2 regions of the Virgibacillus sp. Bac330 genome follow, and region 2 is predicted to be linked to the other one. Evidence: a T-box and tRNA genes for the amino acid it is inferred to sense, from the RefSeq annotation. Region 2 holds a T-box; the other holds one or more tRNA genes.
What was found. A T-box is a leader RNA that pairs with one kind of tRNA and senses whether it is charged. The one in region 2 lies ahead of metG (methionine--tRNA ligase), so its partner is inferred to be a tRNA-Met.
Positions count from the first base shown of each region.

Region 1: it encodes a tRNA-Met, which carries the amino acid that the T-box ahead of metG (methionine--tRNA ligase) is inferred to sense. The anticodon was not compared.

Region 1 covers NZ_CP033048.1:4,044,398-4,048,837, forward strand. Annotated here, with positions in the region: gene yabP (sporulation protein YabP) at 1-160, shown strand, start outside; gene yabQ (spore cortex biosynthesis protein YabQ) at 157-756, shown strand; gene D9780_RS18820 (FtsB family cell division protein) at 763-1,143, shown strand; gene D9780_RS18825 (S1 domain-containing RNA-binding protein) at 1,249-1,638, shown strand; tRNA gene D9780_RS18830 (tRNA-Met) at 2,062-2,135, opposite strand; gene spoIIE (stage II sporulation protein E) at 2,496-4,440, shown strand, end outside.
Region 2 covers NZ_CP033048.1:2,715,190-2,719,629, forward strand. Annotated here, with positions in the region: gene iolE (myo-inosose-2 dehydratase) at 1-216, opposite strand, end outside; gene metG (methionine--tRNA ligase) at 824-2,464, opposite strand; T-box leader at 2,549-2,812, opposite strand; gene D9780_RS12580 (exo-beta-N-acetylmuramidase NamZ family protein) at 2,988-4,440, opposite strand, start outside.

The DNA.
Region 1 (4,440 bases), 1.3 Mb from region 2:
AGTAATGGGTTATTTAATTATACGTGGGCAAAATTTACAACTGAAAAATTTAGATGTGAATGACGGTTCTGTTGTTATCAAAGGGAAAATTTACGAGCTTTCTTATATTGATGAACAGCAGGAGAAGGCTAAAGGCTTCTTTAGCAAGTTATTTAAATGAGTTTAAGTACGCAGCTTGTAACAATGCTATCTATGATTGCAGGCGGTTTGTCTACGGGCTTCATGCTAGACACATTTCGTAGGTTCTCTCCTTATTGGAGAAATAGGAAGATCATGATTTATGTAATGGAAGTAGGGTTTTGGACTTCACAAACATTATTACTTTTTTATATTTTATTTTTGGTTAATGGTGGAGAGATAAGGTTATATATTGTACTAGCATGTCTACTAGGCTTTTCGATGTATCAAGCGATACTCTCCTATTATTATAAAAAGTTACTAGAGCATTTCATACGAATTGCGCTCGCTATCTATCGCTTTTTTTCACGACTTATACAAGTCTTCATTATTTCGCCGATAAAAGGAATTGTAATGGTTATTTATACAATATTTATATGGGTTTTAAAACTGCTTCTCTCTCTGCTACTTTTCGTTTTAACGGTGATTGTAACGCCAATCCAATGGTTGCTACGAGGATTCTACCAGTTGCTACCTAAAAAAGTTCAAGGAATTCTATTACAAATAGCAGGATTTTATAGTACAATAAAGAATAACTTAAGTAAGGTTTGGGAGAACATTCGCTGGAAGAGGAGGTAATAGGTATTGACTACAGGTAAACAAAGCGTAAGAAAACTGGATTCGAATTACATGCAACAATACGATGCCTACGTAGAAAGGCAGAATCGAAAAAAGCGACGTTTAATTCGACGTTTGGTGTTATTTGGAGTTATTACTCTCGTTATTCTTGGCGGTATGACTACATATCATATCCAGCAGCGCTCTCTTCATGCGGAAAAGACAGACGAATATGAAAATCTACAAGCAGAATTGGCGGATTTGAAAAAAGAACAAAAAAATCTGAAACAAGAAACAGAGCGTTTAAAAAATGAGGATTATGTACTAGAAATAGCGAGAACTAACTATTTCCTATCTAAAGAGGGCGAATTAATTTTTAAAGTTCCTGATAAAGAACCATCTTATTGACACACTTTCGTCAGCTTGGCTATAATATAATAGTAAGCTGATGATACATCATCGGTGGTTACTATTATTAGTTTCCTAAAAATTCTAAGGAGGAGCATTTTTTTTATGTCAATTGAAGTAGGCAGCAAGCTGCAGGGTAAGGTAACTGGTATCACTAATTTTGGAGCCTTTGTAGAAATCGAAAAAGGAACAACCGGACTTGTTCATATTAGTGAGGTTGCCGACAACTATGTGAAAGACATTAATGAACATCTTTCTGTTGGCGATGAAGTAAAGGTGAAAGTCATTAACGTAGAGAAAGACGGAAAAATTGGTCTATCGATTAAAAAAGCGGTAGATAAGCCAAAACCAAAACGTCAACGAGATAACCGTGAACGGGTTGAATCTTTTGAGTCAAAAATGAATCGTTTTTTAAAAGACTCTGAAGATCGCCTTGCCTCTTTGAAGAAGCACACGGAATCCAAACGCGGGGGTCGAGGTGCTAAAAGGGGATAGCAGTTGCTGTCTAAAAAAGATAATGCTCTATAAATAAAACTTATTCTGAATGCGTACCTTAAGTGAAAAGTGGAATACACGGCGCCTTTTGTTACCTGTTATTAGTTGTCGAAAAAGGCGCTTTTGCTATACAAAAAACAGAGATTAACATGAAGTTAATCTCTGTTTTTTTATCGTCTAGGAAATTATAAAATGTTGTAGCTGTGGATAAACGTACTAAGTTATTTAGCCACATTCGGCGTAAGCGACCAGCAACGAGGCGACTTCACGAACCGCCTTGCGATAAGTCATCATTGGTTCGTGCAACACGTCTCACCATGATTCATAAAACTTTAGTTGCTTCGTTTCACTCGCTACGTTGCTAACCGGGCGCCCCGAGCCTTTGTTCTCGTTTTGGTATTTGTTACATCATTATTATTTTAATGGCGGTAGAGGGGATCGAACCCCCGACCTCACGGGTATGAACCGTACGCTCTCGCCAGCTGAGCTACACCGCCAAATAAGTCAACATGAAATATAATACAGCAGGTTCGCCTCTCTGTCAACTCCTTTTTTGTTTTTTATCCTTTCTTTGTGTAACCATCTTATCTCCTATATTTTCGCACATATTTTTCAAATTGTTACAAGAAGGGAGATGCTGTGAATACTTGCTCTTGTCTTACGAAAAAGGATGCCTCCTCCATTACTCATGAATAAAAGCAAACGAAACGGTTGCAATCTTCCCAACGTTTGTTCGTGTTGAATCCTGTTTAAACCGTAAAAAGTAGTCGAACGATTTTTTTACAAGCTCTGAAGTTTTGACAAAAACAGTTCGCATATTGTGGTTAAATATGATTTACAGAGAGGGAGTGGTGGTTATGATGGAGTCAATGTCAAGGTTACAGCCCAAAGCACTAATAGCTCAACATGCAAGTCAGTGGGACAAGCTGAGAAGTCTCCTTTACGCAAAGTTGAAAATGGTTTTAGTGGATAGAGGCTGGTTATTTTACATGATTGGATTTTTATTAGGCCGGGCAGTCATTTTATCAGCTGTTTCGCCATTTGCGGTAGCTTTCTTAGCGACGATGTGGCTTGTCTATAAGGAAAAAGCGGCTAAAGCTATGATAGCGGTCCTAATAGGTGCTTTGAGCTATTCTGTAGACCATGGTATTTTTACCGCTTTAGGGTTATTTGTTTTTCTATTTTTAGCAGGACTATTTAAACAAGCAAAAAATCAACGGTTACTCATACCGTTTTTTGTATTTCTTGCTTCAGTAAGCACACGAATTTTTCAATATTCAATAGAACAGCAGTTGGCAGCATATGAATGGATGCTTGTGTTAGTAGAAGGGGTGTTAGGGACGGTTCTCGTTTTAATATTTATGCAGAGTATGCCGTTATTATCACCAAAAAGGTATAATCCAGCGTTAAAAAACGAAGAAATTGTTTGTATGATTATTCTCCTGGCTTCCATTCTTACAGGAACGATTGGTTGGACGCTTTATGGAGCAGCTGTGGAGCAGGTACTCGCTCGTTATTTTGTACTTATTCTTGCTTTTGTTGGTGGAGCAGCTGTAGGATCGACGGTTGGAGTGGTAACAGGATTGATTTTGTCGCTTGCCAATGTTGCGAATTTATATCAAATGAGTTTATTAGCATTCTCAGGACTTTTAGGAGGATTATTAAAAGAGGGTAAAAAACCTGGTGTAGCCATTGGGTTATTTGTTGGAACGTTCTTAATTGGTATTTATGGGAATATGACAGCGCTCGTCCCTTCCATTATAGAGACGTCGATGGCAGTTGCCCTCTTTTTACTTACACCAGCAGGCTGGTTTAAAAAGCTGTCTCGGCTTATTCCAGGGACAGAGGAGTATACAAATGAACAGGAACAATATTTACAAAAAGTTCGCAACGTAACAGCTCAACGGGTGGAGCAGTTTTCTAGCGTTTTTCAAGCGTTATCGAATAGTTTTGCAAGTGCTGATTCGCATTTAGAAGATGAGCAGGAGATACGGAGAGAAACGGACTATTTTCTAAGTCAAGTTACGGAAAAATCATGTCAAAATTGTTTTATGAAAGAAAGGTGTTGGCAAAAGGAGTTTGATAAAACGTACAGCTTAATGGAATTGCTAAAGGAAGGGTTACAAGAAGGAGGGAAACCGCCAAAAACAACCATGAGGGAATTTGAAAATTTTTGCGTAAAGCCACAAAAAGTATTGGATGCTATGAAGGAAGAAGTATCGTATTTTGAAGCAAACCAAAAGTTAAAACAACAAGTATTAGAAAGCAAGAAGTTAGTCGCTGATCAATTGCAAGGGGTATCGGAGGTGATGGAAGATTTTGCGAAAGAAATTCTAAAAGAACGCGAGCACCATGAGCAACAGGAAATGCAAATTATACATGCATTAAAGCAATTAGGAATGGAATTAGAAAAACTAGAGATTTACAGTTTGGAAAAAGGCAATGTGGACATTGAAATGACATTAACATTTTACGAATATCGAGGGGAAGGTGCCAAACTAATAGCACCTGTTTTATCGGATATTCTATCGGAAGTAATCGTTGTGAAGCAAGAAGAAATTGCGCCATTTCCAAATGGTTATAGTTACTTGGCGTTTGGAACAGCGCGTGAGTTTGTAGTAGAAACAGGTGCTGCTAATGCGGCAAAAGGTGGCGGACTTATATCTGGGGATAGTTACACTACGATAGAATTAGGCGCTGGAAAGTATGCGATGGCAATTAGTGATGGCATGGGAAATGGTGCTCGTGCGCAGGAAGAAAGTGTGGAAACGTTAAGGCTTTTGCAACAAATATTGCAGACAG
Region 2 (4,440 bases):
ACTACTAAACCACTTACCAGCAATTCTTAATTTACGAAGTTCCAATTCCTTATTTAGTACTTCTGCTTCTGGAAAGAAGCCTCCCACTTCTGTTCCTGCATAATCAGCAACAGCAATGTCACTTAAAACGTGTGATAGCGTGTTTTCTGCTCCAATTTCAGGAATGTCATCATTTCTCCAACCAATCGGTGCGATTCCCCATGCAATATTCGTCATTAAATACACCCTTCCATATTTTATTAATAAAGTTAACCAATAACTTGTTAATTATATCCTCATAAAAATAAAAACAACAAATTAATATCATATTTTGGTTAAGTATTGGTTATGTTTGATTACATTATATATTTAAAAGCGTTTACAGTCAATAATTTCTTTGTGACATATTAATGTATAACAAGGTATATTAAAATTTCTGCATAATTTGGTTGTTTTTTGGTATTATTTTGATTAAGTACAACTATAGTGTAGACATAAAAAAGCTTGGCTTATCGCCAAGCTTTTTTACAATAGAGGCTAAAAATGAAAATATAACGTCTGCTAAATCTTAGCAGAAATTGTTGACAGTCCCTTCTCAGGCTTTTTTCACCTCAAATTTGATAATTTTGATCCCAAAGTTACCTTTCAAAAGAAATATTGGTGCCTACTAATAAGAAAAACTGAACATCATTCTCTTTTATTCCTAGCTTGAATTCACTCATTTTATTCATCTTTGCTTTCAAAAAAATTAGGTATTCGCCAAATCCTTTAGCGAAATCCGTATTTCTTCTTATACTATAAACCTTTAACTTTTGTACTTTCCTATCGTACAAGAAAGCCCCCTTTATAAAGAGGATTGCTTTCTTAACTGTTCTATTTCTTCGTCAATAACAGTGACATCAATTCTTTCAAATAACGGCTCAGAAATATTTATAGAAGATGAATTGTTTATATCAATCGCTTTCCATTGTATTTCCTCTATGTTAAATGCATGTTTCAATTTATCGCTGGAAAATGGTAAAAACGGGTGTAATAACTGAGCTAAATTGGCAATAATATAGACACAACTTCTCAACGTATTTTGACAATCTTTAGGAGAGTCTTTTACTTGAATCCATGGCTTTTGCTGATCAAAATATTTATTCGCACCTCTAATAAACTCAAAAATTAACTCTAGCGCTTGTTTAAAGTGAGTGTGCTCAATCATTTCACCCACTTGGTGATAAAGCTCATCTACCTGATACTTCATTTCTTTATTAATCTGTCCTTTAGGCACGACTCCATGAAAGAATTTTTCAATAAACTTCACACTCCTATTCACAAAGTTACCATAAGCCCCAAGCAGCTCGCTATTATGGCTATAGACAAATTCACGCCAGGAAAAATCAGCATCTCGATGTTCAGGGGCATTGATTGTTAAGAAATATCGTATGGAATCTGGGTCATATTTCTCCAACATGTGCGGGACCCAAACCGCCCAGTTTTTACTAGTAGATAGCTTCTTCTTCTCGATCGTTACATACTCATTAGAAACCATATAAGTTGGAAGGGCCGGCTTATTTATACCTAATAATATACCAGGCCAAATAATTGCATGAAACGGGACATTATCCTTTCCATGAACATAATAAGAGATCGCGTCCTCCCCCCAAAAAGAAGTATGATCCTTCTGATTATCCTCTGCCCATTTTTTACTAGCGGTATAATAACCAGCAACTGCTTCAAACCAAACGTAAATCTTTTTGTGCTCATAACCTTCAACAGGTACAGGTACACCGACTGGTAGGTCTCTTGAAATTGCTCTATCATGTAAGCCTTCCTGTAAATATCTTTCTGCTATTTTAAGTGCATTGTCTCGCCAAATCCCCTTTTCTTTCACATCTTTGAGGTAATGTTCCAATAATTGTTGAAAAGTACGCAACTTAAAATAAAAATGCTCTGTGTTTCTTGTTACAGGTGAATTGTCACATAGTTTACATTTTTTATTCACCAGTTCTAATGGTTCAAGTATCTTGGAGCAATGCTCACATTGATCTCCACGTGCTTCTTTTCCACAATGTGGACAAATACCTTCTACGAAACGATCAGGTAAAAACTGTTCACAAGTACTACAATAAGCTTGTTCCACCTCTTTGCGATAAATGTTCCCCTTTTCCATTAAGGTAGTGAATATTTCTCCAACCGTGGTATGGTGATGTTGTGCATCTGTACGTGTATAGCAATCGTAAGTGAAGCCAAGCTGATCAAAACATTGTTTAAACTCTTTATGATACGTATCGGCTATTTTTTTTGGTTCCACTCCCTCTTGTTTGGCCCGTATTGTAATAGGTGTTCCATTACAATCACTTCCAGACACATATAGCACATGATCACCCTTTGCTCTGTAATAACGCGCTAAAATATCTCCAGACAAAAGACTGGATATATGCCCTAAGTGCAATGATCCATTTGCATATGGCCAAGCCCCACCAATTAGTATATTCATCACTTTTTTCCTCTCTTCAAAAATTTATAAAAATCTTGTGTTTCCTTTCATGCAAAAAACCCCCGTCCAAGACAATAAATATTGTCAAAGGACGAGGGTATACTCGTGTTACCACCTTTGTTCACTAATCATTCACATGAATAGCCTCCATTAGTACGGAACAATAGACAACATGTTCTTATACTATGACATAGATAACGAGTGTCAAATCTCGTCATACCTTTACTTAAAAGCTCAGATATGCAGCTCAGAGACCATGTTCAATCAATTATTCCTTGCTTCTTTTCAGCTACCGAAGCTCTCTGTATAAGAATTCACTTGATCTACTCTTCTCTTCATCGCTTTTCTTCCAAATAATGATAGTCATTATTATTGCACAAGAATGTATAGAAGTCAACGATAACAAATAGAATATAATTCCCTCAACTAGCTTTTACATTAACTCATGATCTGTATTCACTTAGACTTTATTAAATAAAACAACGTCTACAGTTGAAAAAACGAAACATTCGCACTCTTCAATTTAATGCATTATATCAACAACTATCCGCGATGCAAAATCAGGCGTTTCATAGAACACTTTTCTTTCTTGCAAATGAAAATTAGCAATGAACATTGTATCTTTTTTCAAATATTCAATAGATGACAATACAGGACTATTGCTTATTTCAATGGTGCCTCCTTCTTGTAATAACTCACCACAAATCTTTGCATAAGGTATTTGGATAGTTAAAGTATTTTTCCCTTCAACTATTTTAAAGTCATTCATTCTCATATTTATATCTAACACAACTCTAGTATAGTTAGAATGAATACCATACCTTATATTGTTTACATAGCGTGCCGAAACAAGTATTTCTCGGTTAGCTGTATAGCTTCCATATTTTGCTGTTATTTGTCCCTCTCCTTCTTTTTCAGCATGGAATATCTCGTTTTCTATATACCCAATATTCCCTGACGTAGTCCAAGTAATTAAACTAGTATCAATCTCTAGTTTTCTGCCATTTTTATCATAACCTCTTAAAGCTAATGCCACATTTTGACCTAAAATCATTTCCACATCCAAGGGCATAATCCCTAACGCCCCTGATGGCTTGTAAGGTTTGGCTTTATCTGGATAAGGAGGATAAATTAAATACTTATTACGAACATTTTTTACCCACTTATTCAAATCTTCTTGCCACGAGTTAATTATTTCACTGACTGGATGATCGTTCATAATCTTAGTAGGTACTTTAGTATTTCCAATTAAATGAACATAACTCTCATTCATTTTAAATTTTTGTGGGTTTTGATCTCTCATTGCATCAAGCAAGTTTAACCCTAAAGAAACCAAGTCAACTTCTGAAATATTACTTATATGAACCTGTACCCCACCAATTAATTCTCCCTTATACTTTCCGAATCTTGGAGTAAAATAAGCTGGTCGAAACTTAACACCTGCAAGATTACGTTTGTTCATTTCTTCTGCCAATGCTTCACTTTCAATCCATGGAGCACCTACTAATTCAAAGGGTTTTGTAGTACCAATCCCTGTAGACAGTGACGTGTCATCCAATAGTTCCGTTCCAGTATACAAATAAGCTGTCTGTTCAGTAGGAATATTTGGCGATGTTAGAACCCAGGGGAGATGAGTGTCAGAAAAATACACGTTTCTTTTCCAACTTTTAGCTTTAGCTACTTTTACATCTATTCCCAAACTGTATTCTTGGTTCCACATTAAAGCTAATTCTCCAACCGTCATCCCATGCCTTACAGGGAGTAAAAATCTCCCCATAAAACTTACTGCATCTTTTGATCGCAACGGTCCCTCCACTTTCATACCACCAATTGGATTCGGTCTATCTAAAACAATTATTTGTTTATCGTACTCTGCAGCTGCTTCCATAACAAATCCAAGAGTATAAATATAGGTATAAACATTGGAACCTATATCCTGAATATCAAATAATAACACATCTACATCCTCAAGCATT